Regions from separate parts of the Vibrio sp. QJM3NY_26 genome, predicted to be linked through region 1. Evidence: predicted binding sites of a transcription regulator. Region 1 holds the regulator's gene; each other region holds the start of a gene.
The links. The regulator MetJ, encoded in region 1, represses methionine synthesis genes. The targets are predictions, from matches to a motif close to TTAGACNTNTANANGTCTAA.
Positions count from the first base shown of each region.

Region 1 (8,007 bases):
AGTTTGGGCAAAGTGGTTATAGTCTTTGTGGAGTAGTGCTTGCAGCAACCCATGCTCTGGATGGTGAGTTTGTAAGATAACCTCACCCGGCTTACTGGCACGGCCTGCTCGACCAGCGACTTGAGTAAACAGTTGCGCCAACCGTTCAGAGGCGCGGAAGTCACTACTATATAAAGAGGCGTCCACATCCAATAACGCCACAAGTGTCACGTCAGGAAAGTGGTGACCTTTAGCAAGCATCTGTGTACCGATAAGAATTTGGTATTCACCTTTACGAATCGACTCTAGCGCGCTTTCTAAGCTGCCTTTGCGGCGGGTGCTGTCTCGGTCAATACGAATGGTTTTGTATTCAGGGAATAGCTGACCAAGTTGAGCCTCTAACTGTTCTGTACCTACACCCACCGTCACTAAGTTCGCTGAACCACAGCCTTGGCAATTGTGCACGATATGCTGCTGAGAACCACAGTGGTGACAGCGCATCTCATTGCTGTATTGGTGATAGGTGTAGTAGGCATCACAACGCTTACATTCCGCTGTCCAACCACAATCGTGACACATCAATGCGGGAGAGAACCCACGGCGGTTGAGAAACAACATCACTTGGTTGCCCGCTTTGAGGTGTCTTTGCATTTCAGCAATCAAAGAAGCAGACAAGCCACTTTCTAGATATTCACCCTTCACATCCAACACTTTATTGGTGGTCGGCAGCGCGACACCCGCACGTGAGGTCAGGGTGAGGTAACTGTATTTACCGATCTGAGCGTTGTGCAGCGTTTCAAAGGCCGGAGTCGCCGAGCCTAACACAACCGGAATCTGTGCTTTATGAGCACGCATGATCGCGACATCACGAGCGTGGTAGCGTAGGCTATCTTGCTGCTTATAAGAGGCGTCGTGCTCTTCATCGACAATGATAATTCCCAGATCAGCGAACGGCGTGAACAGAGCCGAGCGCGTACCAATCACAATGCCCGCTATTTTGTCACGTGCTGATAACCAAGCATTCAATCGTTCAGAATCGTTTAATCCAGAGTGAATCACCTCAACAGGCACATTAAAACGACGCTTAAAGCGATTAATCGTTTGTGGAGTGAGGCCTATTTCCGGTACCAATACTAATGCTTGTTTACCTTGCTCGAGAATCGGCTTGATCATATTGAGGTAGACTTCGGTTTTACCTGAGCCGGTAACCCCCTCTAGCAAGAAGCAACTAAAATCGGTTTGGCTATTTACTGTCGCAATCGCGATCGCTTGTTCAGCATTGAGCTTCGGCTTGTCTTGTTCGTTTTCAAGTTCAACGGGCCACGGCTGGCGCTTTGGCTTTTTCTCTACCGACTCAATCCAACCTTTCTCTTCCAAAGTCTTAAGCACCGCGCTGCCTACTTCCTCGTCAATGAACTCTTGATGAGGAACAGGGCCGTGTTCAAGCATGTGCATCACTTTGGCTTGCTTAACCGCACGACCAAAGCCTTGCATCAGTTGATCTCTGCCTGATGGGGTCAATTGCCACTCGACAAGCGTTGCGAAGTCGGCAGCTTTGCCTTTTCGTAAAGCGCTTGGTAGAGCATTAGCCAAGGTTTCACCCAGTGGATACTGATAGAACTGGCTGCACCATACCAAGAGTGAATAGACCGATTCTGGCCAAACAGGTTGGTTGTCTAATAAGGCTTTAATGGGCTTGAGCTTGTCTAGCTCGAATTCAGATTCGTTAACCAGAGCTGTAACAATACCTGTTAAGGTTTGTCGTCCAAAAGGCACAGATACTCGTCCACCAATAATCGGGAATAGGTGGTTAGGAATCTTGTAATCGAACTGCTTGTCTAGTGGAACAGGCAGTGCCACGCGGGCAATCATTGGACGCATAAAGGGACAGCTTTATCTGAGTTGACGAGAGCGAACAGTCTAATGGATAAGGGCGTTAAATTCGAGGAGCAGTTTGGATGAGAGTATCGAGTTAACGAAGGAAGATAACGAGAGCCCGAAATCTCAGGCCGACAAAGGAAATAAAAGAGGCTATTGGTGAAAAATGTATCAAATCAGTTGATCCTGCCTTATAGATTCATTACTATACTGCGCCTTAAAGGTATGGCTTTATCGCAGTTTAGTGATGCAGCGGTGTCTTTATTTTATTTTTTAACTACGTGTGGTGTGCGGCTTAGAATCGTATAGCGACACGGCCTACTTGAGGTTATCCCATGAAAACTGGTATCCACCCAGAATACAAAGCAGTTTCTGCAACTTGTTCTTGCGGCAACACATTTGAGTTCAACTCAACGCTTGCAAAAGAATCTATCCACCTAGACGTATGTGACAAATGTCACCCATTCTACACTGGTAAGCAACGTATCGTAGATACTGGCGGCCGTGTTGATCGCTTCAACAAGCGTTTCGGTGCTCTTTCTAGCAAGAAGTAATTCTCGCTATTTAGACATAAAAAGGACACTTCGGTGTCCTTTTTTGTTGCCTGAAATTTAAGAAAACGCTGAATCTTATTCAGCCATCAACTTCTCGAAACGACAGGCAACCCGCTTGAGTTTTGTTTCATAACTTACACCCAACACTCCATTCTTGAAATCCGCTCGAAAGTTCAACAAGCGACAGTAATTTCAACTGCTCACTGGTCTTATTAGTAGTGAAATCTCGTTTTTTAATGAGACAGAGGCTTTAACCACCTAGGAACTTTGAAGTACATCTATTAACATGAACAAGATCCCCCAAATAATAATATCCTAGGAACCTACACCTATGTCTGAAGACAGCCGCCAAGATCAATCCTCTCAAGCGTTATCGCCTCAAGAACAATTCCGTCAGCAAGCTCTTGATTACCATGAGTTCCCAATTCCAGGCAAAATTGCCGTAGCACTGACGAAGCCTGCAAACTCTGCAGAAGACCTAGCACTTGCATACAGCCCAGGCGTGGCTGAGCCTGTTCGCGAGATCGCACAGAACGTTGATAACGTTTATAAGTACACAGGTAAAGGCAACATGGTTGCAGTTATCTCTAACGGTACAGCGATTCTTGGCCTAGGTAACCTTGGCCCTATTGCTTCTAAACCTGTTATGGAAGGTAAAGCGCTACTGTTTAAGCGTTTTGCTGGTTTAGATTCTATCGATATTGAAGTAAAACACCGCACAATCGATGAGTTCGTTGATACGGTTGCGAATATCGCAGATACATTCGGCGGTATTAACCTAGAAGACATCAAAGCACCTGACTGTTTTGAGATTGAGCGCCGCCTGATTGAGCGTTGTGATGTCCCTGTTTTCCATGATGACCAACACGGTACAGCGATTGTAACGGCTGCAGGTATGCTGAACGCGATTGAGCTTCAAGGTAAGAAGCTTGAAGAGTGTAAGATCGTTTGTTTAGGTGCTGGCGCAGCAGCTGTTGCTTGTATGGAACTGCTGATTAAGTGTGGCGCTCAGCGTGAGAAGATCTACATGCTTGACCGTAAAGGTGTAATCCACACTCGTCGTGAAGACTTGAATGAATACAAAGCGCTATTCGCAAATAACACGGACAAGCGCACGCTTGAAGATGTTATTGAAGGCGCTGACCTGTTCTTGGGCGTATCGGGTCCTAACCTGCTACCAGCTAAAGCACTCACGCTGATGGCTGATAAGCCTGTTGTGTTTGCATGTTCAAACCCAGATCCAGAGATCAAGCCAGAGCTTGCTCATGAAGTTCGTTCTGACCTTATCATGGGTACAGGCCGTAGCGATTACCCGAACCAAGTAAACAACGTACTTTGTTTCCCATTCATTTTCCGTGGTGCGCTTGATGTGCGTGCGAGCGAAATCAATGATGAGATGAAGCTGGCTGCGGTTAAAGCGATTCGTGAACTAGCGAAAGAAGAAGTTCCGGCTGAAGTACTTGCTGCTGCAGGTGAGACTGCACTGGAGTTTGGTAAAGGCTACATCATTCCTAAGCCAATGGACCCACGTCTACTTCCTCGCGTAGCACAAGCGGTTGCAGTAGCGGCCGTTGAATCTGGCGTAGCTCGTATTGAGATGCCTGCTAACTATATGGCTTAATGCTTTAATAATTTAATAATTTAATAATTTAATAATTTAATAATTTAATAGCTTAATAGCTTAATAGCTGTTGCTCTATTGAGCGAAAAAGAATAATAAAAAACCGACTCATAGGAGTCGGTTTTTTTTATGTCTATCATTCACAGAGCAGCTACCGATAACGTAGTGGGTGATGTGACAAATAAGGTTCAGCTATAGCGAATCAATATTGAAGGCAGTGACTGAGTTGTTTTTATTCTTCGTCAAACGCTTCGAATTCGATACCCATCTCTGTCATCAGCTTTTTCACTTCAGTCGGGATGTCGTCTGGACGGTCTTTACGGAGATCTTCATCCGTTGGCAGTGGTTGGCCTGTGTACGCATGTAGAAAGGCTTCGCACAGTAGCTCACTGTTTGTTGCATGGCGTAGGTTATTAATCTGGCGGCGAGTGCGCTCGTCAGTAAGAACCTTTAACACTTTTAGAGGGATAGAAACTGTAATTTTTTTTACTTGTTCGCTTTTCTTTCCATGCTCAGCATATGGGCTTATGTATTCACCATTCCAGTCGGCCATTGCGTACCTTCATCACTTTAGTTGTTAGAATAAATTAATAGTGGTGATTTTAGCGGGATTTACTGCCATAAGCAAAGACATATAGACGTCTAGAAGTGTTGACGTCTCACATTTATGAAAGTAAAGTGAATAACATATATCTAACACAGCCGCAAAATGCCGACAAGCCGCTGTGATTCTCAGACGCAAAACTTGTAAGGAAGCACCTATGAGCAGCCGGAAGCCAGCAACAATCGCAGTACGTACTGGTATCGAGTCAGACACGCAACACCATGCCGTTGTCCCACCTATTTATCTTTCGACTAACTATGGGTTTCCCGCTTTTGGTGAAGTGCCAAAGTACGATTACACCCGTTCTGGTAACCCAAACCGTGGTTTATTAGAAACGGCATTGTTTGAGCTTGAATCTGGCAAAGGTGCAGTGGTGACTAACTGTGGTACTTCGGCACTTAACTTGTGGGTATCCGCTTTCTTAGGCGGTGATGATCTTATTATCGCACCACACGACTGCTACGGTGGTACTTACCGCCTATTTAATACCCGCTCGTTAAAAGGTGACTTCAAAGTTTTGTTCGTTGATCAATCGGATCAAGCAGCGTTGGATGCGGCGATCGCGCTCAAGCCAAAGTTGATCTTAATCGAAACGCCATCGAACCCGTTGGTTCGTGTGGTTGATATTGCAGAGACTTGCCGTAAAGCGAAAGAGGTAGGTGCTCTGGTTGCTGTCGATAACACGTTTTTGACGCCTGTGTTCCAAAAGCCTTTAGAGCTGGGTGCTGATTTTGTTATCCACTCAACCACCAAATACATCAACGGACACTCAGATGTTATTGGTGGCGTTGTCGTGACGAAAACTGAAGAGCACGCTGAAGAGCTTGCATGGTGGGGCAACTGTATTGGTGCGACCGGCACACCATTTGATAGTTACATGACTCTACGTGGTATTCGTACGCTAGGTGCGCGTATGCGTGTTCACGAAGAGAGTTCACGTGAAATTCTGACGGCTCTGCAACAACAAGATCTGGTGGGCACTATTTACCACCCAAGCCTTCCTGAACACCCGGGTCACGAGATCGCGAAGAAACAGCAGTTGGGCTTTGGTTCCATGTTGAGCTTTGAGTTTGCGGGCTCTTTTGAAGCACTTAAATATTTTGTAGATAAGTTAGAGTTATTTTCTTTGGCTGAATCACTGGGTGGTGTTGAAAGCCTGATTTGTCACCCTGCGTCGATGACTCACCGTGCGATGGGCGAAGAAGCATTGGCAGAAGCGGGTGTTTCTCAACAACTACTGCGCCTTTCTGTTGGCCTTGAAGATGCGGAAGACCTAATCGACGATCTCAAGCAAGCGTTTGAAAAAACACAACGCTTTATTGCTGAAGGGGAGGTTTAATAATGGCAACCTTTCGCCAGCTACATAAATTTGGTGGCAGCAGTTTAGCGAACCCTGAATGTTACCAACGCGTGGTCAACATTCTTAGAGAATATTCATCAGCGACGGATTTGGTGGTGGTATCGGCCGCAGGCAAAACAACCAACCGCTTAATTGAGTTTGTCGAAGCGCTCGACAAAGATGGTCGTATTGCTCATGAATGCCTGCAAACCCTTCGTCAGTTTCAACTTGAACTGATTGAGGCTCTGCTTGAAGGTGAAGCCGCCTCGCAACTAACGGCAACCATTCAACAAGAATTTACCGCTTTGGGTGAGCTTACAGCTCCCTTGAGTGAAGCACAAAAAGCACAAGTACTGGGTCATGGTGAGGTTTGGTCTTCACGTTTGTTGGCGACGTTGTTGTGCCAGCATGACTTACAAGCGGTTGCTCAAGATGCGCGTGCCTTTTTACGTGCAGAAGCGGGTGCTCAACCTGAAGTTGACCGCGCACGCTCTTATCCTCTGATTAAAGAAGCCTTGGCGCAGCATGCACATTGTCGCGTGGTAATTACTGGCTTTATGGCTCAGAACTGCGAAGGCGAAACGGTGCTGCTTGGGCGTAACGGTTCGGATTACTCTGCAACTGTTATTGGTGCTCTGGCTGAAGTTGAACGCGTGACAATCTGGAGTGATGTGGCGGGCGTATACAGCGCAGACCCTCGTTTGGTTTCGGATGCGTGTTTATTACCTCTGCTTCGCCTTGATGAAGCCAGTGAATTAGCTCGTCTTGCGGCTCCAGTGCTACACAGCCGAACGCTACAGCCTGTCGCTCAAAGTGCTATGGATCTCAGCTTGCGCTGCAGCTACCAGCCGGAGGCGGGCTCTACACAGATAGAGCGAGTACTGGCATCGGGGCGTGGTGCAAAAATTATTACCTCTTTGGATGAAGTTCTTATCGTGCAATTGACCTTTGGTCACGGCCATGATTTCGACCGTCTGGAGAGTGAAGTCCTTGAAGGGCTTAAGCGTGCTCAATTAGAGCCGCTTGCTTATGAATTAGAACCCGATCAACACTGCTTGCGCCTTGCTTACACGGAAGAGATCGCTGGTGGTGCATTAGAATATCTACAAGATCACGCGATTGAAGCTGAGATTAAACTGAAAGAAGGTTTTTCTCTGATTGCTGCAGTGGGTGCGGGTGTGACTAAGAACCCGAACCATTGCTACGGTTTCTACCAGCAGCTCAAGAGCTCGCCAGTGGAGTTCATCTCAGAAGCGAACTCAGGCTTAAGCTTGGTAGCCGTGATTCGTAAGAGTGAAACATCAAGCCTAGTGAAAGGTATTCACTCTCAACTGTTCCAAGCTCAGAAGCGTGTTGCGATTGCCTTGTGTGGTAAGGGCAACATTGGCTCAAGTTGGTTAAGCCTGTTTGCTGAGCAAAAATCGGAACTTGAAAAGCGTCGTGGAATGAACTTTGAATTGGTTGCGGTGGTTGATAGCCAAACCTATTGGTTCGACGATCAAGGCATTGATGCGACTTCAGTTGGTAAACGTTTTGATGATGAAGCGATTGCTAACAATGGTAACGACTGGCTAGAGCGTTTAGGTTCTATTCAGAGTTACGATGAAGCTGTGGTACTCGATGTCACCGCAAGCCCAGTGCTTGCTGAAAAATACCTACAAATTGCACAACAAGGTATCCACCTGATCTCGGCTAACAAGGTGGCAGGATCTGCATCGAGCGAGTATTACCATCAGGTACAAGATGCTTTCGCTAAGATCAGCCGTCACTGGCTGTACAACGCGACAGTGGGTGCTGGTTTACCTATCAACCACACTGTGCGAGACCTGCGTGAGAGCGGTGACGATATCATTGCTCTGTCTGGTATTTTCTCTGGCACTTTGTCTTGGTTGTTTCAACAGTTTGATGGCACGGTGCCATTCAGCGAACTGGTTGACTTAGCGTGGCAACAAGGCCTGACGGAACCGGATCCTCGTGCTGATCTAGATGGCTCAGACGTGATGCGTAAGTTGGTGATTCTAGCGCGTGAATC
Region 1 covers NZ_CM173515.1:3,165,576-3,173,582, reverse strand. The annotation lists gene priA (primosomal protein N') at 1-1,860, opposite strand, end outside; gene rpmE (50S ribosomal protein L31) at 2,193-2,411, shown strand; gene AC3CH4_RS14170 (malic enzyme-like NAD(P)-binding protein) at 2,743-4,032, shown strand; gene metJ (met regulon transcriptional regulator MetJ) at 4,265-4,585, opposite strand; gene AC3CH4_RS14160 (O-succinylhomoserine (thiol)-lyase) at 4,794-5,975, shown strand; gene AC3CH4_RS14155 (bifunctional aspartate kinase/homoserine dehydrogenase II) at 5,978-8,007, shown strand, end outside.

Region 2 (8,007 bases), 990 kb from region 1:
TGAAGGCATCTTTACTGTCCCACTTTGGTTGGGCAATGATGCCCACGCGGAAGCCTTGAGCTTCAAGCAAACGGCCAATGATAGCCATACCAAAGCTCGGGTGATCGACATAAGCGTCACCAGTTACAATAATAATGTCACAGCTATCCCATCCAAGAGCATCCATCTCCTTTCTACTGGTAGGCAAAAAGGGTGCTGTTCCGTAGCACTCGGCCCAGTATTTTTTGTGTTCGTGAATAGGAGTGATATCGCTGTACATATTTCAACCTCTGATTTTTGAGGCGGGAATTATAGCGGCATGAGCCTAGACTAGCCAGTAGAACATGCCCCTGTTAGTTCTGATGTCTTTCGCCATTTTGCAGATAATGCTGACAAAAGAACCATACAACAGCATAGTTGAAGCCTTGAATAACGTCGCTAATTTGTGATTTTGATTAGTGTTCGCAGCAGTTTTTGATATTATTCGCGAAAATAAGTCTGAATAAGTAGATCCACAATGGTCGAATCATTATTAGTACAATTTGCTCCCATGCTATTAGGAGCCCAACTGATCTTAACTTTAATCTTAGTGAAGGGTGACATTTGCCCTGGTCAACGTGGCCGTATTCACAAGATGTTACCTGCGATTGGCGTGCTTTGGCTTGCTGTTGCTTCATTAAGAATTGAAGCGTTTCTGATCGTATTCGCTATCTTCTATTTCTATTCTCAAGTTCAAACTAAGAAGACACGTGACTCAGGCCCTATCTGGGTGATGTATCTTGCGTGTGGTTTGGCGCTGTCATACGTTGCTATCCAAGCAAGCGAACAGGTAAATCCAGTCGGTATTATTGCGACTGTGTTGCTGGTGGCTTTACTGGGTGCTTCTTTCGGACATTTACTCCTGACTATCGCAAGAACGCGCTTACAAGCATTTCACCGCGTTCTGCCTGTTGTGGGCGTATTAAGTGGCATGTTGGTGGTGTTGGCGACCGTGATTAACGTTTATTCACTGTCTGAAGCGCAACTAGAACCTGTTATTTCAACTTTGTTGTTTAGCTTTGCTTTGCTTATCTCTTCTATCGTGGTTTGGTGTTGGCATTTGCTGTTTGTCAAAACCCCTGAAAAGCTTCAGCTGACTATTTCATTGTTGATGTTATTGGCGGCGGCTGTTGGTTTAACGCCAGTTTGGGCGATGTAGGCGGTTACTGATCTCACAAGCCTTTCGGTGTTGAATCGAAAAAGTGTGATCTGTTTTTTAGCGTGGTGTTGGTAAGCGTTCTAAACTTAAATCTAGTCGGTGTGTTCGTTAGGAGTACGGGATGGATTTAAGCAACGTCAAAGGTTTCGATAGCATTATTTTGCTGGGAATCGTGAATGAAAAACTTCGCTTAGAATGCGATAGCTTTGAAGAGCTGATCAGTATGTATGAAATGGATATAGAAAGTGTTGTAGGTAAGCTTGATATGCTTGGCTATCAATACGATCCATTAACTAACCAGTTTAAGTCTTATCCAAGATAAGCAGCAAATTGGCGCATGTTCTATTGATAGCGAGTTAGTTATCGATTGTGAGCCAGTTATCGAGAGTGAGCTAGTATCGAGAATGAACAAGTGCCGCCATCGTCGGTACTAAAGCTAAAAGAAAAAAGTCACAGATAATCTGTGACTTTTTTGTTTCTGGCGCATGCCTATCAGGTTCAACGCAGGCATAAACTAACCCAACAACGAGTCTCTTAAACGACCTCAATGCCATCTAGGTGACTCTTACTTTGCTGTCTTGCCGTGCTAAAGAAAGCTTGCAGATAACGTTTGTCTTTCTCGGAGTTTCTTACCGCCGCAAACAGTCGTCTTGAAAGTCCTTTGCCCAGTGGTTTACTGGCGATTAACCCTTGTCTTGAAAACTCGCTGATCGCCCAGTTCGGCAATGCCGCAACACCTAAACCAGCCGATACCATTTGTACCAACATTAATGTGTTGTCTGCCTGTTTCCATTTCTTCGGCTCTACGCCTGCCGGTTGCAAAAAGTGCTTCACAACATCAAGACGTTGTTTTTGAACCGGATAAGAGAGCATCGTGATATCGCTAAGATCTTGCGGTTCAATACTCGATTTTTCGGCCAAAGGTGAATTGATTGCGGTAATCAAACGCATCTCGAAATCAAAAAGCGGTTCGTAATGGACTTCCGAACGCGGTTGAATATCAGAGGTGATCACCAAATCTAACTCACCTGCCATTAATGCGGGCAGCGGCTCAAAACCAAAGCCTGACGAAAAATCTAGCGTCACGCTTGGCCAAGCCACTTGATATTCCTTCAAAGCAGGCATTAACCATTGGAAGCATGAGTGACACTCAATCGCCATGTGTAAACGACCATTCACATCCTCTTTCAGGCTTGCGAGTTCGTTTTCTGCTTTAGCTATTCTTGGCTGTATTTCATCGGCAAGCTTAAGCAAGATCTCACCCTCAGAGGTGAATTTTACTGGCCTAGTTTTACGCAGGAAAAGCTGACCGCCAATACGAGCCTCAAGATCTTTCAACTGATGAGAAAGCGCTGACTGAGTTAGATGAAGAGAAGTCGCAGTCGCAGTCAGTGAGCCGCTGTCTCTCAAGGTGGTCAATGTTCGAAGGTGTTTAAGCTCTATCATGAGTATTCCTCATATTCCCTAAGCCAATTCAATATTTCTTAATAATCACCCTACGGTGTTTTTGATCTTTTGTAAACGTCTAGATGTCCAGATGGATTTAAACCATTCATCTTTGGATGATTCAGATGAATATTATTAATAAACAAGATGAATATTTGGACGTTGTCCATAGGTCCGATTAAGGCGATAGTTTAGCCATCCAGACGCCTTTGTGGGAAAGTGAAATCATCAAAGGCAGTCTGACCGGAAATCAAAATTATCGAATAAGGAACAGACTCATGACGACAACAACGCATATTCTTGGCTACCCACGTATCGGCGAAAAAAGAGAACTCAAATTCACGCTCGAGAAATACTGGCGCGGTGAAATCGATCAATCTGAGCTCAAACAACTCGGTAGCGAATTAAGAAATCGTAACTGGAATGTACAAGCTGACGCGAATCTAAGCTTTGCAACTGCGGGTGACTTCGCATGGTACGACCATGTTCTGACAACGACTCTACTTCTAGGCCACGTTCCAAAGCGTCATGCTGGTGGTTCTGAAGATGAAAAAGCCTTCCCAGATCTGGATACCTTGTTTCGTGTTGGTCGTGGTCAGTCTCAAGTTCAGTCTACTTGCTGCGGTGGTACGCATACGTCTAGTGACGGCACTAAAGACAGTTCGGCGGCTTCTGACATGACTAAGTGGTTCAACACCAATTACCACTACATTGTTCCTGAGTTCAGCAAAGACGATTCGTTTGAGGTGAGTTGGCCACAATTGTTTGACGAAGTGAGTGAAGCGATTAAAGCCGGGCATAAGGTGAAGCCAGTCCTTCTCGGCCCGCTGTCTTACTTATATCTAGGTAAAGAAGTGGAAGAGGGCTTTGAGCGTTTAACCTTGTTGCCGCGTTTGCTTACTGCTTACCAGGCGATTCTGGCAAAACTTGCCAAGTTGGGTGTTGAGTGGGTACAAATCGATGAACCTATCCTTTCTCTGGAACTTGAAAAGCAGTGGGCTGATTCATTCAAACTGGCTTATCAAGTGATTCAAGGCGATGTGAAACTATTGCTGACCACTTACTTTGATTCTGTGACTGATACGTTAGGCAAGATCGTGGAATTGCCCGTCAACGGCTTACACATCGACTTGGCTGCCGCACCGCAGCAACTTGATGAAGTAGTGAATAAGTTACCGGAAGATTGGGTACTTTCTGCGGGTGCAATCAATGGACGCAATGTGTGGCGAGCAGACTTAGCTTCTCAGCTTGAGTTACTGCAACCTGTGAAAGAAAAGCTAGGCGATAAACTATGGGTCGCAAGTTCATGTTCACTGCTGCATAGCCCGGTTGACCTTGAGTTAGAAGAGACGCTTAGCGAAGAAGTGAAGAGTTGGTTTGCCTTTGCAAAACAGAAAGTGACCGAGGTGAGCTTATTAGGTGCGGCGTTAGATGGCGATCAAAATGCCATTTTGGCGTGTGAGACTTACAGCCAACCTATCGTTGCACGTAAGAGCGCGACTCATGTGAATAAGCCGCAAGTTCAAGCTCGACTCAATACCATTACTAAAGCACTAGCAGAGCGCAGTGCTCCATACGCAGAACGCGCAGCGCATCAGTCTGAGGTGTTGGGTTTACCGCTATTACCAACCACAACCATTGGTTCGTTCCCACAAACAGGGGAAATTCGTCTTCAACGCAGTGCTTACCGCACTGGAAAACTGAATGAGTCGGAATACAACACTGCACTGAAAGGTCACATCGCAGATGCTGTTAAGCGTCAAGAAGCCTTAGATTTGGATGTGCTTGTGCATGGTGAAGCCGAGCGTAATGACATGGTGGAGTACTTTGCGGAAAACCTAGCAGGCTTTCAAACCACCAAGTTTGGTTGGGTACAAAGCTATGGCTCTCGCTGCGTGAAGCCTGCGATTGTGGTTGCGGATATCGAGCGTGAAAAACCAATGACGGTGGAATGGTCGACCTATGCCCAATCTCTGACCTCGAAGCAGATGAAAGGGATGCTGACAGGGCCTGTCACTATCTTGTGTTGGACATTCCCACGTGAAGACATCTCACGAAAAGAGATTACGAATCAATTGGCGTTTGCACTGCGTGATGAGGTTTCGGATTTACAAGATGCAGGGATCAACATCATTCAAATCGATGAGCCTGCTATTCGCGAAGGTTTGCCTTTGAAAAAACGCGACCATGCAGAGTACTTAGAGTGGGCAGTGGATGCCTTTAAGATTTCAGCCGCGAGTGCTAAACCAGAAACTCAGATTCATACCCACATGTGTTACAGCGAGTTCAACGAGATCATTGATTCAGTGGCGGCGCTAGACGCCGACGTGATTACCATTGAGACTTCTCGTTCGAACATGGAGCTACTGAAAGCGTTTGAAGAGTTTAACTACCCGAATGCGATTGGACCGGGTGTTTATGACATTCACTCACCAAACATTCCTTCTGAAGAGTGGATTGTTGATTTACTTAAGAAAGCAGCAGAAAAAATCCCAGCAGAACGTTTGTGGGCGAACCCAGATTGTGGATTAAAGACTCGTAACTGGGTAGAGACAGAAGCCGCACTAACTAACTTAGTTTCGGCGACTAAGACACTGCGTAAAGAGTGGGAATCAGCTGAGGTATAATTCAGTCTAAGATTTTGATTGATCCGTTAATCCACGATGAACCACAACAAAGGCCTCGCATTTGCGAGGCCTTCTGGTTTTATACTTGTTCGAATTTCGAGCTAGAAACTAGCTGCTACTTTGACACGTCTCTTTGCTGATCAGCTTCTCAACGATCAGTTGTCCGCGAGTGTTGCGAATCTTGATGTTGTAAGCCAAGCCCATGTCGAGATTTGCTCTTACTTCAGAGTTGGTGCAGTAGCTATTCACACTCATGTCTACAACTTGGTTTAAAGGTTTAGCACCTTTTGCATCTTGGTTGTAGATCATCATGATTTCGATAACCGTGTTTTTTGCTAGCACGCGCATGACCGATAGCGGGCCATACTCAATCGGCAAGCCTGCGGATAAAACGCCAGCGCGATGTTGCGCCATCATTTCTAGCTGTCTTTGTTTGTCTTGTTCACTCGATGAGCTACAGCCTGCAAGCAGAACAGCAGCCAGTGAGCCGATAATCCATTTTTTCACGTTAAAATACTTTCTTGAATGGTTTTACGATGACATTTTGGTACACACCAGCAGCAATGTACGGGTCTGCGTCTGCCCATGCCTGTGCATCGTCTAAAGAATTAAATTCAGCAATCACAGTAGAGCCTGTGAAGCCCGCTTCACCAGGGTTATCTGAATCAATCGCTGGCATTGGACCTGCTGTCAAAAGGCGGCCTTCATCGTGAAGTGTTTGTAGGCGTTCTAGATGTTGTGGGCGAACACTTAGGCGTTTTTCTAATGAATTTTCGACGTCTTGAGAAAAAATCACGTACCACATATTGAGATATCCTTATTTTACTTCACTAAATTGAGGGCGTTTAAATTCGCTATCTTGCTAATTTACGCGAACTAATTGGTATTGGAAGAGCTAATGATAAGAAATTGTGAAATGGTGCGGCAGAGTGAGAAGGTCTTTAGCATTTTTAATCGAAACGACTAAAGACCTTAAAGTGCGATAGGGTCGTCGAAGGGTTATTTGTTGATTGGGCGAGGTTTACCGCTTTCATCTACAGCAACGTAGTTGAATGTCGCACCACATACCTTGTAGCGATCGCCTATACCGTGATCAAGTACCGGCTTAACCCATACCTCTAGGTCGATATTCATCGAGCTACGACCAATCTTGGTGCAGTCACCATAAACACATACCACATCACCCACTGAAACTGGTTGTTTGAACTCGATACTCGATACTGAAACCGTGACTATCTTGCCGTTAGAGATCTCTTTCGCCAGTATCCCGCCAGCAAGGTCGAGCTGAGACATTATCCAACCACCGAAAATCTGGCCTGCTGCATTGGTATCAGAAGGCATCGCCAAAGTGCGAAGAAGTAAAGAACCAATCGGGTTCAAAGTTGATTGAATAGTCATTGTTGTACTCTTAATGGTATTGATTGTTTTAAATTTAAATAGATGTGTTTGCGGGGCTCGCGGTGGTCGTATTTTTAACGTATTCACCGAACACAAACAATCAGTGGCCAATGATCACGAGTATCATTGGCCACTGTTAAATAGCATATTGATAATAATTGTATCAAAAAGGGGATGAGGACTCATCCCTTAGGGTTACTTCTCGTCGGTATTTTTATCCGTTAACTCTTTCTGCTGGTCTTTTTGTAGATGCTGATCTTTTGGCAAATGCTTATAAATATAGACACCCGTTAGCAAGGTAAATGCAAAAGTAGCGATCAGTAAGCCAAACACTTTGAAGTTTACCCAAACATCCAAGGGAAGGCTGAAAGCAACGTAAACGTTGAGAATGGCACATAGAGTAAAGAATAAAGTCCAAGCCCAGTTGATCTTGCTCCATACCGCTTCAGGAAGTGTGATCTCTTTACCCAGCATGCCTTTAATCGCTGACTTGCCCATGAGGTGACTGACGGTCAGGCCGATAGCGAACAATGCATAAACGATGGTTACTTTCCATTTAATGAAGTTGTCATCGTGCAAGAAAATGGTCATGCCACCAAATACGGCAACCATCAGAAATGTGATGATCTGCATTTTCTCTACTTTCTTGTAGATGACGTATGTCAAAACGATTTGTACTGCGGAAGCAACAATCAATGCACCTGTAGCCGTGTAGATGTCATACATCTTATACAGCGCAAAGAAAATAATGAGAGGAATGAAATCAAGGATTTGCTTCATGTGGCACTGATTGTCCAGTTAGTTGAGTTGCAGACAGTCTAACGAAAACTGTCTCGATGCTAAATAGCCCGAGACAATTGGGTGCTAATTAATTCCATCTAGTTGGTTTATCGAGTCGGACCTTTTCATCATCGAGTTGGATAACGTTATCGCATTGATGTGGTTTGGTAGCGAGGTATCAGCTTCTTGATGTCTTCAAGGTAACCTTCACTTTTTAAGCTGTCTAAGGTGTTTTCCAGCTCTTGCTCACTCATGGCAAAACACGTCGATTTGCCTGTCGTTAGGTCGAGATATTCGTGATATTCACGCTCTGTAAAGTGGCCAATTCTGTCCATTAATAAGGTTTTAATTCCATGGTGAATCAAGCCGTAATACGTATGTCTTTGTAAGGTCATAGCCTATCCTCCGTGACAAGCTGCAGTGAAACTTTTGCAACCTGCTGTATATTGGTTGGGTTATCTATGACAAAGCAATTCGAATGCCATTTTCTCTAGTTGAACGGAACATTTTCCCTACCAGATAGAATTAAACTTCTTTTCAAATAGTTAAGGCGAGGTACGTTCTATTCTCTGACAATCA
Region 2 covers NZ_CM173515.1:2,179,317-2,187,323, reverse strand. The annotation lists gene AC3CH4_RS09635 (YgiQ family radical SAM protein) at 1-166, opposite strand, end outside; gene AC3CH4_RS09630 (hypothetical protein) at 497-1,177, shown strand; gene AC3CH4_RS09625 (DUF4250 domain-containing protein) at 1,299-1,499, shown strand; gene AC3CH4_RS09620 (LysR substrate-binding domain-containing protein) at 1,712-2,623, opposite strand; gene metE (5-methyltetrahydropteroyltriglutamate--homocysteine S-methyltransferase) at 2,902-5,250, shown strand; gene AC3CH4_RS09610 (GspS/AspS pilotin family protein) at 5,359-5,757, opposite strand; gene AC3CH4_RS09605 (YciI family protein) at 5,759-6,055, opposite strand; gene yciA (acyl-CoA thioester hydrolase YciA) at 6,250-6,648, opposite strand; gene AC3CH4_RS09595 (septation protein A) at 6,844-7,428, opposite strand; gene AC3CH4_RS09590 (hypothetical protein) at 7,575-7,823, opposite strand.
Region 2: a site for MetJ is predicted at 2,695-2,714, ahead of metE (5-methyltetrahydropteroyltriglutamate--homocysteine S-methyltransferase). Genes of this name have one in related genera too.

Region 3 (8,007 bases), 500 kb from region 1:
TATCGATTTTCCCTTTTATATTAATCGTTTACCATCTTGTTTTCTTACTCGATTTCGCGACTCACAAGCTATTTTTCCCCAATCTTTATTCCCCCTAATTGTTAACTACTGTTCCCCCCAAGTAGGTACAGAACGTGATATTCCCCTCTTTCTGTAGCTCCAACGTATTCATAGAAATAATCCAACACCCATCAACTTTTAGTTACATCAATAGTTAGCCTGATCACAATAATCAATCAGTTCTCTTTCAATTTATATTCTTCTCAATATAAATGGGATCGATCCCATGGGAATGTTCCCATTTGTAAAAATAACCTGATTCTAGATCTGAAAGGAATGGACGATGAAACTGTTACCTATTGCTGCTGCACTCTCTACTGCTTTACTTGCCCCTAATTTATACGCTGATGAAACTACGCCATTGGAGTTTAATGGTTATATGCGCGGAGGCGTTGGCCTGAGTAATGAAGGCGGCTCAAACAGCAAGTGGGAGGTGAGTAAAGTTGGCCGACTCGGCAACGAAAATGACCTGTATGGTGAGTTTGGTTTTAAGAAAGAGGTGTATGCAGAGGACGGCGTTTCATTTTTAGTTGATTCCATGTTGTCGTACTGGCAAGGCCAAGATGAAAACGCAGCGGATAAAAGCGTTGATGTGGTGCAATTGAATGTTCAGGCTGTGGGGCTTTTTGAAGATAAGGACATTGGAATTTGGGCGGGTGAACGTTACTACCAGCGTCATGATGTACACATCGTTGATAACTACTACTGGGACGTAAGTGGTATTGGTGCTGGTGTTGAACACATCAATATGGGGCCAGGCAAATTATCGGTCGCTTTGATTCAAGACACCGTTACGGGCGATGTTTTTGATGGGGAAGAAACTACAGCCATGATTGCAGACGCGCGTTATGCCGGGATTCCACTGTGGAAAAATGCGGATCTTGAAGTCGGTATTGATATGAACTTCGCCAATGAAAAACAAGGTCAAACGATCGACGCGGATGACAGTGTAATGCTAACGGCAAGCTTGAATCAAAACCTTTCAGATGGCTTCAATAAAACGATTCTACAGGTTGCTAACTCTGGTTATGCAGAGCAGATGACAACCTTTGGTACCGGTAAGGGTATCGTACGTGATGCAAGCAATAATGACGCCGAGGGCTTCCGATTGATTAACTGGGGCGTGCTTGCGATTGGCGAGAACATCGAGTTTGGCCACACTGTTCGTTATGCAGCATCAACCGGTGTTGGCGCCAATAATAGCGATGATGATTCTTTTAGTGCGGTAATTCGCCCGCTTTACAAGTGGGACAAGCGTATGCGTACCATTCTTGAAATTGGTGGCTTTGTTGAAACTATCGATAACAAAGATGGGGCGGGTGGTAAATTCACAATCGCTCAGGCTTGGGTTCCACAAGTGGGTTTCTGGTCTCGTCCTGAATTCCGTATCTTTGCTACTTATCTAAACGATGCTGAAAATGACAATGCTTTCGGTGAAGGTAAAAACAGTGAAATGAGCGTTGGTATGCAAGTGGAAGCTTGGTGGTAAGTAGAACTTTCTTGTAAATCATAACCAGTAAAAAAGGGGCTGACGTTATGTCAACCCCTTCGGATATCTATAGATTGCTGTAGTTTAGGTGATTACCAACCTTTTACTACGCCACCTTGGAAGATATCAGAAGCTGCGTTGTACACTTCTTCAGTTTGGTAAGCTTTTACGAAGTTCTGTACATTTTCAGCGTTTAGATTTTCTTCACGAGAAACGATTAGGTTTACATATGGAGAGTCTTTGTCTTCAACGAAGATGCCGTCTTTTTGCGGAGTCAGGTTGATAGAGCTCGCGTAAGTTGTGTTGATGATAGACAGTGCAACATCATCAAGAGAACGTGGCAGTTGAGCTGCGTCTAGCTCAACAATCGTTAGATTCTTAGGGTTACCAACGATGTCACGAACGGTTGCTAGAAGACCAGCGCCTTCACGAAGCTCAAGCAGACCTTGTTGCTCAAGAAGCAGTAGAGAGCGACCTAGGTTAGTTGGATCGTTTGGTACTGCAATACGAGCGCCGTCTTGGATTTCGTCTACAGATTTCACTTCTTTAGAGTAACCCGCGATTGGGTAAACAAACGTGTTACCAGCGATTGTTAGCTTGTAACCACGGTCAGCCACTTGCTGATCTAGGTACGGTGCGTGTTGGAATGCATTGATGTCGATAGAGCCGTCATCCAGTGCTGCGTTTGGTGTTACGTAATCTGTGAACGTCACTAACTCAACATCTAGGCCGTACTGCTCTTTTGCGACTTTAGCCGCTACTTCTGCAACTTGTGCTTCAGCACCTGCCATTACGCCAACTTTGATTTTAGAAGTATCCACTCCTTTCTCACCACAACCTGCTAGTACTAGCGCTGAAGCTGCCGCTGCGATAGTCAGTAAACCTTTAAGGCTAAATTTCATAATAATCTCCTTTTAATAAATCTATTTAATTTGGTTCAGACGACTCTTGTCTTAGATAGTTTGCGTTTTAACGCTGAGTCTTTATCTGTGGTCAACGCGGCGAACCAATGAATCACCGATTGATTGAATAATTTGTACAAGCACAATCAACATTACTACTGTCACTGCCATGATGGTCACATCGTAGCGGTGGAATCCGTAACGAATCGCGACATCACCTAGGCCACCGCCGCCTACAGTTCCGGCCATTGCTGAGTAGCTCACCAGAGTCACTAACGTAATCGTTACTGAGTTGATGATAGTCGGAAGTGCTTCAGGAAGCAGAACCTTATTGATGATTTGTGTTGGTGTTGCGCCCATTGATTGAGCGGCTTCTACTAAACCTGTTGGTACTTCAAGTAGCGCACTTTCGATAAGTCGAGCCACGAATGGGATAGCGCCAATTGTTAGTGGAACAATCGCTGCTGTTGTACCGATGAAGGTACCAATCAACATCTTAGTCAGTGGGATGATCGCAACCATCAGTACTAAGAAGGGCACTGAACGGCCTACGTTGACAACCGCACCAAGAATTTTGTTTAGCTTGGTGTTCTCTAATAGGCCACCTTTTTTAGTCGTATGTAGAATCACGCCTAATGGGATACCGACAGCGAAACCAACGATGCCTGCAACAGCAACCATGTAAAGAGTTTCGCCTGTTGCGCCTAATAGAAGGTTACCGTTAAGGCTGATCCAGTCAGCAATCTCGTTGAAACTAAAGGACATAACCAAGCACCTCTACTTTTACATTGTTGTCGCGTAGGAATTGGATAGCAGCATTATCATCTGCTTCATTGCCGAACAATTCAGCAACCATCATGCCGAACTTCACGCCGCCGGCGTAATCAAGGTCAGAGCTTAAGATGCTGACGTCGATGTTGAATTTGCGTGCGATTTGCGTCATCAACGGAGCATCAACGGTTGCGCCTGTAAACTCAAGGCGTACCAGTGGATAGCTGCTGTTTACACGAGTCTCTTGCAAACGTGCTTGGTAATCTTCAGGAATCGTTAGATCGAGCGTTGAACGAATGAACTGATGTGCCAGCTCTGTTTTAGGGTGTGCGAATATTTCACCTACGGTGCCTTTCTCTACTAACTCACCATCACCAATGATCGCGACTTCGTGACAGATGCTTTTAACCACATCCATTTCATGAGTAATCAGTAGGATAGTGATACTCAACTTACGGTTGATTTCACGTAGCAGCTCAAGAATAGATTGAGTCGTTGCTGGATCCAGCGCACTGGTCGCTTCATCACATAGCAATACTTTTGGGTCTGACGCTAGCGCACGAGCAATCGCGACACGCTGCTTTTGACCACCACTTAAGTTCGCAGGGTAGGTATCACGCTTATCCGATAGACCAACAAGCTCAAGTAACTCACTGACTTTCGCTTCAATCGCAGCTTTATCTCTACCAGCAAGCTCTAAAGGCAGTGCTACGTTGTTAAATACAGTACGAGAAGACAGCAGATTGAAGTGTTGGAAGATCATGCCGATGTTACGGCGAGCTTCGCTGAGTTCTGATTTACTGAGTTTTGTCAGGTCAATACCGTCAACAATCACTTCACCTGAGGTCGGGGCTTCCAACATATTTACACAACGGATCAGAGTACTTTTGCCTGCACCCGAAGAGCCGATAACTCCAAAGATTTGACCTTGAGGTATGTGAAGGTTGATATCGATTAAGGCATTGATTTCTTTAGTGCCTTGATAAAAAACCTTGTTGACTTGATTCACTTTAATCATAGAGAAACCCGTGCAGGTGGAACAGAATAATATGTCGATAGCTCGCTCGATTTACAGACGATGCTATGGTGTTCTATGATCTAAGTCAATAGATATTTTTACGTCTAGACGGCTAAACGTCGATTGTGTTGCTAAGGTAGAAACAAATCGTTAACGAACGCAAAACTAAATAGATAGTGATGAAGCAAATAAAGCGTGTAATAATTAATGATTAATAGAGAGTTGATAGAGAACTGAATTTTGTCTAAACCTGCTGTTTTTTTAGATCGTGATGGTGTGATTAACGTTGATCATGGCTACGTACATGATGAGCATGACTTTGAATACATCGATGGTGTGTTTGAAGCGGCAAAAGCGTTTAAAGATATGGGCTATTTATTGGTACTTGTGACCAACCAATCTGGTATTGCTCGTGGCAAGTTTAGCGAAGATCGTTTTCTTTCTTTGACACAGTGGATGGATTGGAACTTTGTCGATAATGGTGTTGAGTTAGATGGTATCTATTACTGTCCTCATCACCCTGAACACGGCATTGGCGACTACAAGCAAGATTGTGAATGTCGCAAGCCTAAACCTGGTATGTTCATTTCAGCGCGTGACTTTCTCAAAATTGATATGGCTAACTCGGTCATGATTGGCGATAAAGCTGAAGACATGATGGCCGCAGAAGCCGCTGGTGTTGGTACCAGAGTATTGGTGAGAACCGGTAAACCCGTGACTGAAAAGGGTGAGGCACTTGCCAGTGCAGTGCTAGATAGCATTAAAGATGTACCAGCTTTCCTGAAAGGCTGATACATTTTCCTATCGTTAACAGGCTTACTTATTACGTCGGTTCTAACCAGTCAACTGGGGTGCTAACCCATAAATAAGATATCAGCGCCGTTAACTATATAAAGATGAGGAACGCAGTATGAAAGCATTGTTGGCAGCATCTCTATGTACGGTAGCGTTAGTCGGGTGTTCTCAATCCGCGGCGCCTGATAGTGCAGTCTCGGATGACCAATTCGTGACTTATCAATGTGAGTCTGACGCTTCATTTAAGGTCGCTTACCTTGGTAATGAAAAAGCGGTATTACGTTTGCCAGAGAATGAATATCGCCTAACTCAAATAGCGGCAGGTTCAGGAACGAAGTACATCTTAGATGATGGAACCTCTGAACTGATCAATAGTGTCACTTTACGCACTAAAGGTGACAACGCACGTCTAGAACTTGGTCGTGTCGTCTATAAAAATTGCCGAAAGTAAGTCATAGTTAACTTCTAGGATTTACAAACAGTTAAGTGAGGGGTTATGCCCTCGCTTTTTCCTCTCTTCCCTTTAACGTTAGACTTTTTATGAGCAAAAAACTCACTATTCTCGATATTGCTAAGCTGTCCGGTGTTGGTAAGTCAACTGTATCTCGCGTTCTGACCAATGATCCAAAAGTGAAACCTGAAACCCGTGAAAGGGTGGAAAGAGTAATTCAAGAATCTGGGTACTCGCCTTCAAAGTCTGCACAGTCTATGCGTGGTGGCAGTCAAAAAGTCATCGGCGTAATCATTTCTCGTCTGGACTCTCCTTCTGAAAACAAAGCGGTAAGTACGATGCTGGCCGAATTGTATCGAGCGGATTACGACGTCGTGATCATGGAAAGTCAGCTTGATAGAGAAAAAGCCAATGAGCATCTGCAGGTTCTCAAGCGTCGCAATGTAGACGGCATTATTGTATTCGGCTTTACTGACTGTGATATTCCTGCGATTGAAGCTTGGGAACACAAAGCGGTGGTGATTGCTCTGGATACCGAGAACGTGACGTCGATTAACTATGATAACCAACAGGTGATCAATAGTGCGTTAACGCATTTAGCAGATCAGGGGATCTCTGAGGTTGGTTTCATTGGCGTTGATCCTAGTGACAAATCAACCGGTGAACTGCGTCTTAAGGCTTATCTCGAGTGGTGTGAAAATACAGGTTCAATTGCGAACTATCGTACTGGTCAACTTCATCATGAAAGCGCTTATCAGTTGGTGGATGAGGTGCTTGCTCCTGCGACTCAAGCGATTGTGTGTGCCAGTGACACATTGGCTCTTGGCGTAATCAAACGTCTACAAGAGCTACAACGTGAAGATGTGGTGGTGACTGGTGTCGGTGGCAATGATCTTCTCTCTTTCTTGTTCCCTCGAGTATTTAGCATTGATCCTGGGTATCAATCTGCAGGTAAATTGGCCGCTAATCTATTGATCTCTCAGCTTTTAGGCAATTCAGAGATCTCTCATCACACTCAATCTCCGATTCTATAATCCACTCAATCAAGCGAAATTGAACTGCTTAGATTAAAATTAGAGTGTGATCTCTTTCAATTAATGGGACTGTTCCCATTTTAATTTATCATTCATATGGGCATTATAACGACCGTAATTGGGAATGTTCCCATAGATCTAAATCCGAGTGGTTATAGCTACATGGTTTAGATGAGTAATTGAATGAAACCAGGGTGGGGTAGTATGAGTAAGATAGCGAAGCAAGACGTTGCGCGTCTTATCGAGTTAGTCGGTGGCAAAGAGAATATTGCAAGTGTCAGCCATTGTCTGACCCGACTGCGTTTTGTATTGAACGATACGGAACAAGCGAACAAAGCAGAACTAGAGAAGCTTAAGCTGGTAAAAGGCTGCTTTACTAACGCAGGTCAATTCCAAGTCGTGATTGGCACCGAGGTTGATGAGGTGTACGCACTTTTGATTGAGCAAACTGGCAAAGATGCATCATCAAAAGATGAGGCGAAGTTGGCTGCTCGCCAGAACATGAACTTCCTTGAGCGTGGTATCTCCCATTTAGCCGAAATTTTCGTACCACTGCTGCCTGCCATTATTACTGGTGGTTTGATTCTTGGTTTCCGTAATGTGATTGGCGACATTCGCATGTTCGATGGCAAAACCTTAGTTGAAATCAGCCAATTCTGGGCAACCGTTCACTCATTCTTATGGTTGATCGGCGAAGCTATTTTCTTCTTCCTACCGGTTGGTGTGTGTTGGGCGACGGTTAAGAAGCTTGGCGGAACCCCTATTTTGGGTATCACGCTCGGTGTGACCTTGGTTTCTCCACAGTTGATGAACGCTTACATGATAGGTAAATCGGTACCTGAGGTGTGGGACTTTGGCTTGTTCGTGATTGAGAAAGTCGGTTATCAAGCTCAGGTGATCCCCGCAATGTTAGCGGGTGTGGCTCTGGCCTTCATTGAGACAAACCTTAAGCGCATTGTACCTTCTTATCTGTACCTAGTTGTTGTGCCATTTGTCTCGATCATCTTATCTGTGATTCTAGCTCACGCCTTTATTGGCCCATTTGGTCGTATGTTGGGTGATGGTGTGGCTTTCGCTGCCAAAGTCGCAATGACTGGTGACTTCGCGATTCTTGGTTCCGTGGTATTTGGCTTCCTATACGCACCTTTGGTTATTACGGGTATTCACCACACAACCAATGCTGTGGACTTACAACTAATGCAAGACTTAGGTGGCACACCAATCTGGCCTTTGATTGCACTATCAAACATTGCACAAGCTTCAGCGGTTGTCGGCATCATTATTTTGAGTAAACGTGAAGGTGAACGAGACATCTCGGTACCAGCAGCAATCTCTGCTTACCTAGGTGTAACGGAACCTGCGATGTACGGCATCAACCTTAAATACAAATTCCCTATGTTGAGCGCAATGATCGGCAGTGCCGCAGCGGCTGCAATCTGTGGTAGTGCAGGTGTGATGGCGAATGGTATCGGTGTTGGTGGCTTGCC
Region 3 covers NZ_CM173515.1:2,666,182-2,674,188, reverse strand. The annotation lists gene AC3CH4_RS11780 (carbohydrate porin) at 344-1,549, shown strand; gene AC3CH4_RS11775 (MetQ/NlpA family lipoprotein) at 1,642-2,451, opposite strand; gene AC3CH4_RS11770 (methionine ABC transporter permease) at 2,533-3,216, opposite strand; gene metN (methionine ABC transporter ATP-binding protein MetN) at 3,206-4,240, opposite strand; gene gmhB (D-glycero-beta-D-manno-heptose 1,7-bisphosphate 7-phosphatase) at 4,481-5,032, shown strand; gene AC3CH4_RS11755 (MliC family protein) at 5,151-5,486, shown strand; gene treR (trehalose operon repressor TreR) at 5,576-6,520, shown strand; gene treB (PTS trehalose transporter subunit IIBC) at 6,725-8,007, shown strand, end outside.
Region 3: a site for MetJ is predicted at 4,337-4,356, ahead of metN (methionine ABC transporter ATP-binding protein MetN). Genes of this name have one in related genera too.

Region 4 (8,007 bases), 600 kb from region 1:
ACTGACATTCATAACGCGATTCTTGATCAGCTAGCTGACCCAATTAGTATTGAAAAAGATGTGCACAGCATTCTCGATGACATTGCGAGTGCAGCCGAAGCGGCATCATTCCAAGCCAGTACTAAACTCACCGATCACCTAGTGGCATGTGGCGAACTAATGTCGACACATATCCTCGCTCAAATCATTCGCGAGCGTGGCACACCCGCTGTCCGTTTTGACATCAGAGAAGTGATGCGCACCAATGATGACTTCGGCAAAGCTGAACCACTGTTAAAAGATATTGCAGCCTTAGCTCAACAGAAATTGATTCCACTATGCCAACAGCAAGTTGTCGTTACCCAAGGCTTTATCGGCGCCGATAGCGAAGGTAACACCACAACGTTAGGTCGTGGTGGTAGTGATTACTCAGCGGCACTGATTGCAGAATCTGTACAAGCGATTGGTTTAGAAATCTGGACTGATGTTCCGGGCATCTACACCACGGATCCACGGATCGCATCGAAAGCATCCCCTATCCCAGAGATTAGCTTCAGCGAAGCATCGGAAATGGCAAACTTTGGCGCGAAGATCTTGCACCCATCGACTCTAGTCCCGGCACTACGCCACCAAATTCCGGTATTTGTCGGCTCGTCAAAAGCACCAGAGCTCGGTGGCACATGGATTCGTCAACAAGTTGAAAGCTCCCCTCTGTTCAGAGCGCTTGCCCTACGCTGCAATCAAACCATGGTTACGTTACGCAGCGCCAATATGTTCCATGCTTATGGCTTCCTCGCAAAAGTGTTCGAGATCCTGGCTAAGCATAAGATCTCTGTCGATCTTATCACTACCTCAGAGATCAGTGTCTCACTCACTCTCGATCAAACAGATACATCAGGTGGTGCTCCTCAGTTACCAGAAGCCGCTCGAATTGAGCTTGAAGAGCTGTGTTCTGTGGATATTGAACACGACCTATGCCTTGTTGCTCTTATTGGCAACAACATGAGTGAAAGCAAAGGCTATGCGAAGCAAGTATTCGGCACGCTTGAAGATTTCAACCTACGTATGATTTGTTACGGAGCGAGCCCACACAACCTGTGCTTCTTGCTTGATGAATCTGTCTCCAAGTTAGCGATTCAAAAGCTGCATCAAGAGCTGTTTGAATAAAACGATGGTTGCTCGATTAGTTTAAAATCACCAAACGACAGATACAAAAAGGGTTGCTCTTAAGCAACCCTTTTATTTTTACGAATCAAAGCCCGTCATAGATTCAAACTAGTTAATGTTTGGACCTAACCACTTCTCAGCTTCCAACATATCCCAACCTTTACGATCAGCATAGCTATCCACTTGATCCTGTTGAATCTGAGCAATCGCAAAGTATCGTGAATCAGGATGCGAGAAGTACATACCAGACACAGAAGCACCTGGCCACATCGCATAACTAGTTGTTAGTGACATGTCGATCGCTTTTTCAACATCCATCAACTCCCACAACGAACCTTTTTCAGTATGCTCAGGACAAGCTGGATAACCCGGAGCTGGACGAATACCTTGGTACTTCTCTCGAATCAAATCGTCATTAGACAAATCCTCATCAGGCGAGTAACCCCAAATGTCCTTTCTCACTTCTTTATGCAGGTATTCAGCGAACGCTTCTGCCAATCGATCAGCCACAGCTTGAATCATAATCGCGTTGTAGTCATCACCATTGGCTTTGTATTCATCAGCAAGTTCTCTCTCACCAATACCACCCGTCACCGCAAAGCCACCAATCCAGTCCGCTTTACCGCTATCTTTCGGCGCAATGTAATCTGACAAACAGTAGTTAAAACCTTTTGGCTTTTCGGTTTGTTGACGAAGGTTGTGCAGAACCTTTAATACCTCGGTACGAGATTCATCGGTATACACTTCAATATCATCACCAACACTGTTCGCTGGGAACATAGCGCACATACCACGAGCTTCAAGCAACTTCTCTCTTTGTACTCGATCCAATAAATCATTGGCGTCTTTAAATAAGCGCTTCGCCTCTTCGCCTACTTCTTCATGATCAAAAATTGCCGGGTACTTACCAACCAAAGACCACGTCATAAAGAATGGGGTCCAATCGATGTACTTACGTAAAGTAGCGACATCAAAATCCTTGAAGATGTGCACTCCTGGCTTAGCGGGTGCTGGCGGAGTGTAAGCATTCCAATCAATGGCCACTCTGTTAGCACGCGCTCTCTCAAGCGAGACTGGCTTAGTGCGCGGCTTCTTGCGGTTGTGTTGATCACGAACGCGGTCGTAATCTAGAACCAACTTCTCGACGAATGCGGGCTTCAATTCATTAGATAACAATGAGGTACATACACCAACAGCACGTGATGCGTTATTGACATAAACAACGGGCTCAGAATAGTTCTGTTCAATTTTAACCGCTGTATGTGCCTTAGACGTGGTTGCGCCACCAATCAACAAAGGCAACTTAAAGCCTTGTCTTTCCATCTCTTTCGCAACATGCACCATTTCATCGAGAGAGGGAGTAATCAGACCCGAGAGACCAATGATGTCGACGTTTTCTTCTTTGGCTACCTTGAGAATTTTTTCACATGAAACCATCACGCCTAGATCGATAATTTCGTAGTTATTACACTGTAAAACCACGCCAACGATATTCTTACCGATGTCGTGAACATCACCTTTCACTGTTGCTAACAGTATTTTCCCGTTAGTCGCACCGACGTCTTTAGTTGCATTAATAAATGGCTCAAGATGGGCGACAGCTTGCTTCATTACACGGGCAGATTTCACTACTTGAGGAAGGAACATTTTACCTTCACCAAATAAGTCACCGACCACATTCATACCATCCATCAAAGGACCTTCAATCACTTCAATAGGGCGAGAAGCATTAACACGAGCCTCTTCTGTGTCTTCAATGATGAAATCAGTAATGCCTTTCACCAAAGAGTGCTCTAAGCGCTTTTCTACTGGCCAGGTGCGCCACTCTAACGCCGATTTATCTTCAACCTTTCCAACTGCACGCTCTAAGTATGCAGTCGCAATATCCAATAAGCGCTCCGTCGAGTCATCACGACGGTTAAGCACCACGTCTTCAACAGCTTCACGTAAGTCTTCAGGCACATTATCGTAGATCTCAAGTTGACCCGCATTAACGATGCCCATATCCATACCGTTTTTAAAACAGTGATACAGGAATACCGCGTGAATAGCCTCACGAACGTAGTTATTACCGCGGAAAGAGAATGAAACATTCGACACACCACCCGAGATCATCGCATGAGGAAGATCACGTTTGATATCACTTACCGCTTCAATGAAATCCACCGCGTAATTGTTATGATCATCAATACCCGTAGCCACTGCGAAAATGTTCGGGTCAAAAATAATATCTTCTGGCGGGAAACCTACTTCATCAACAAGAATGTTGTAGGCATTAGTACAGATCTCAACCTTACGTTCTCGAGTATCTGCCTGACCTAGTTCGTCGAACGCCATCACGATGACTGCTGCGCCATAACGACGAACCAGTTTCGCTTGTTCGACAAACTTCTCTTTCCCTTCCTTCAATGAGATAGAGTTAACGATGCCTTTACCCTGAATACATTTCAGACCCGCTTCGATAACTTCCCATTTTGAAGAGTCGACCATGACTGGCACTTTCGAGATCTCAGGCTCAGACGCACATAGATTAAGGAATTTAACCATGCACGCCTCAGCGTCTAGCATCCCTTCATCCATGTTGATATCGATGATCTGAGCGCCGTTCTCAACTTGCTCTCGAGCAACACTCAAGGCTTCATCGTAAAGCTCTTCTTTTATCAATCGCTTAAATCGAGCAGAACCGGTAACGTTAGTACGCTCACCCACGTTCACAAATAGAGATTCTTTGTCAATCGTTAATGGCTCCAAGCCAGATAAACGGCAAGACACTGGCAAATCAGGTAGTTGACGCGGAGTTACGCCTTCAACGACATCGGCCATTTGGCGAATATGTTCTGGCGTCGTACCACAACAACCGCCAATTAAGTTCAAGAAGCCACTTTCAGCCCACTCCTTAACGTGTTCTGCCATCTCTTCCGGAGATAGGTCATATTCACCGAACGCGTTGGGTAAACCTGCATTAGGGTGAGCAGAAACATTGCATTCAGAGATACGAGACATCTCATTGACGTATTCGCGGAGTTCATCAGGACCTAACGCACAGTTCAATCCAAATGAGATAGGTCTAACATGACGAAGGGCGTTATAGAATGCTTCTGTTGTCTGCCCTGAAAGCGTACGGCCTGATGCGTCAGTTATGGTGCCGGAGATCATTACTGGCAATTTAATACCAATTTCTTCAAAAACCGATTCAACAGCAAAAGCACATGCTTTCGCGTTTAGCGTATCAAAGATAGTCTCGATAAGAATAAGATCCGAACCACCCTTGATAAGAGCACGAGTCGATTCAGAGTAAGCTTCAACCAATTCATCAAAGCTAACGTTGCGGTAACCCGGGTCATTGACATCAGGAGAGATAGAACAGGTTCGGTTAGTAGGGCCTAAAACACCGGCAACGAAACGAGGTTTGTTCGGAGTCTTTGCTGTCCACTCATCAGCAGCTTCACGTGCCAGTTGAGCAGCCGTAAAGTTAATTTCTTCGCTAAGGCTTGCCATATCGTAGTCAGCCATAGCGATGGTTGTAGAGTTAAAGGTGTTGGTCTCGAGGATGTCGGCCCCAGCTTCCAAATATTCCGAATGGATATCTTTGATAAGCTTAGGCTGTGTAAGTACTAAAAGGTCATTGTTGCCTTTTAAGTCACTATGCCAATCAGCAAAGCGTTCACCGCGATAGTCTTGCTCTTCCAATTTATAATCCTGAATCATGGTACCCATGCCACCATCGATCAGTAAAATTCGTTGCTTCAACAGAGCTTCAATCTTTTGCCTTACATTACTTCCCACAATACAACCTCATTCCTTTAATTATCTCTCCATCCTATCACACATTTAAAAGGAGTCTAGACGTCTAAAAAAGGAAATTGATTACCGACTCATAACAAAAAAATGTTTGCTATTTGAGCATGAGACAACGAAAATTAATATTCATACTTTGTTACATGTTGGGATCCCAATGTCGGTCTACTACACCTTATGCTTCTTGTCCGCTGCTGCCATGCTTATTGCTTTCGTGAATACCAAAATTGGTAAAATGCAGACAACCATCGCCATTACAGCTGGTTCAATGATGTTATCTCTATTGATTATCATTGCGGGACAAAACAATTGGTTTCAATTGGCTGACATCGCCTCAGAAACTGTTGCCAGTATCAACTTTGAAGATTTCCTCCTGAAAGGAATATTGGGATTCTTACTCTTTGCTGGTGGTCTTGGGATTAAGTTACCTAATCTAAAAGATCAGAAATGGGAAATAACAGTACTGGCTCTTGGCGCTACACTGTTTTCGACATTCTTTATTGGTTTTGTGCTCTATGGATTCTGTCAATTCATCGGCATTCAATTTGATTTGATTTATTGCTTACTCTTTGGCTCTCTAATCTCACCAACCGATCCCATTGCGGTGTTAGCTATAGTCAAAAAGCTCGACGCTCCCAGACGAATCTCTACTCAAATCGAGGGAGAATCTCTATTCAACGATGGTTTTGGCCTAGTGATCTTCGTTACCCTATTTACCATTGCGTTCGGTACAGAAGCACCGACCGTAGGTAGCGTGACCATGTTATTCGTCCAAGAGGCTATCGGTGGTATCGTCTATGGCTTTGTTCTAGGTTTAATATTCCATTACCTAATCAGCAACACCGATGACCACTCGATGGAGTTGCTATTAACCATAGGTATTCCGACAGCTGGTTATGCCTTTGCTGAAGTCCTACATGTATCAGGACCGTTAGCAATGGTGGTCTCAGGTATCATGATTGGTAACTGGACGCGCTTTATTGGATTCTCGAAAGAGAGTGAGGATCACCTAGACCACTTCTGGGAATTGATAGATGAATTCTTAAATGGCGTATTGTTCTTATTGATCGGTATGTCGATGTTGTTATTCAAATTCCACCAAGAAGACTGGATCTTAATGGCGTTCGCAGTACCTCTAGTGCTAAGCGCACGCTACCTAAGTGTTTTCTTGTCTTATATCGGATTCAAACGCTTTAGAACTTACAACCCTTGGTCAATCAAGATCTTAACTTGGGGTGGGTTGCGTGGTGGACTAGCTCTAGCCATGGCACTTTCAATCCCTTCAGGTATCTGGGTGATTGAAGACAAGGCAATAGATGTTAAAGAGATAATCCTCGTCATGACATACGCTGTTGTTGTGTTCTCAATCTTAGTTCAAGGTTCAACAATTACTCCGATGATAGAGAAAGCGAAACAAGCTGAGAAAGAGTTAGATTAACATCTCAAAATATTAAACTAGGCTGCCTAATATAGGTGGCCTTTTTTGTGTCTGATGAAAATCAGATTCACCAATTTCCTAACTGAAGCTCTAGCTGAAAGGTATATGTTACACATCGATCGTATCTCGACATTTGATGAACAATAATTAGAGTAGTCAAAGCTTAATCGGGGAATTTAGATTTGGCCTGAACCAAAGCGAAGACAAAGGATGTTTAATCATGATGCGAGCGACGTGATGAACAGCGATCTTAGCCAAAAATCTTACTGGCAGTGAAGCATACAAAGAACTCGTTCTTCTACAACACTAGCGAGTCTACCCACTAGAAAAGAGTTCCGTTGCATAAGCATTCCTTCCGGAAAAAATAATGAGACTCAAGGCCTAACAGCAATAGCTTTAGTCACTACCAGAAACTACGCAGCCAGATCAGTGCTGAACAGAAAGCTCTAGTGTTCGACTAAGTCTTCAAATACAGCAAGGTTGTATTCAATAGGTATTAAGCGATTCGACTAAATAGGGGGAGCTAAAGGAGCACTTAATACTTCTAGCGTTACATTAAAGGTGACAGGCATAAAAAAGGCTCTAGCATTTCTGCTAGGACGCGCAGTCTAGAGCCTTAAATATCGCAGGGGTGGACTGAGCCAGCACTCCGGAGATTAGACCGGGCTGGCGATCCAGCTCCCAACATTGCTCCGTAGAAGCAACAGATGCAAAAAAGCCTCAGCATTTCTGCTGAGGCTTCGTATATGGCAGGGGTGGAGAGATTCGAACTCCCAACACGCGCTATTTTGGTAAGTCGGAGAATCCGCTACTTTGCTAATAGCGTATATATTAGATTCAGAAAGCAAAAAGGCTCTAGCATTTCTGCTAGAGCCTTAAATATGGCAGGGGTGGAGAGATTCGAACTCCCAACACGCGGATTTGGAATCCGCTGCTCTGCCAATTGGAGCTACACCCCTAAAACTTTTTACTACGTCAGATTCGAAAAAACCTCGCACTAGGCGAGGTTATCGAATAAGTGGCGGAGTGGACGGGACTCGAACCCGCGACCCCCGGCGTGACAGGCCGGTATTCTAACCAACTGAACTACCACTCCGCAGTGGTCAACTCACTAAGTGAGCGTCCATATCTCCAGGTCGGTCAACCTAAAGATTTAATTTAAAGCCTGGCGATGTCCTACTCTCACATGGGGAAGCCCCACACTACCATCGGCGCTATTGTGTTTCACTTCTGAGTTCGGCATGGAATCAGGTGGGTCCACAATGCTATGGTCGCCAAGCAAATTTTAAAATTCGGAAAGCTTATCTAAAAGTATTTCTCTTCAAACTCATTCAAGGTCTGTCTTTCTATTGAGTCCACAAAACCCCTTGGGTGTTGTATGGTTAAGCCTCACGGGCAATTAGTACAGGTTAGCTCAATGCCTCGCAGCACTTACACACCCTGCCTATCAACGTCGTAGTCTACGACAACCCTTTAGGACACTTATAGTGCCAGGGAAAACTCATCTCAAGGCTCGCTTCCCGCTTAGATGCTTTCAGCGGTTATCGATTCCGAACTTAGCTACCGGGCAATGCCATTGGCATGACAACCCGAACACCAGAGGTTCGTCCACTCCGGTCCTCTCG
Region 4 covers NZ_CM173515.1:318,698-326,704, reverse strand. The annotation lists gene lysC (lysine-sensitive aspartokinase 3) at 1-1,146, shown strand, start outside; gene metH (methionine synthase) at 1,255-4,932, opposite strand; gene AC3CH4_RS01485 (cation:proton antiporter) at 5,102-6,382, shown strand; tRNA gene AC3CH4_RS01480 (tRNA-Trp) at 7,265-7,341, opposite strand; tRNA gene AC3CH4_RS01475 (tRNA-Asp) at 7,402-7,478, opposite strand; rRNA gene rrf (5S ribosomal RNA) at 7,546-7,661, opposite strand; rRNA gene AC3CH4_RS01465 (23S ribosomal RNA) at 7,761-8,007, opposite strand, start outside.
Region 4: a site for MetJ is predicted at 4,981-5,000, ahead of metH (methionine synthase). Genes of this name have one in related genera too.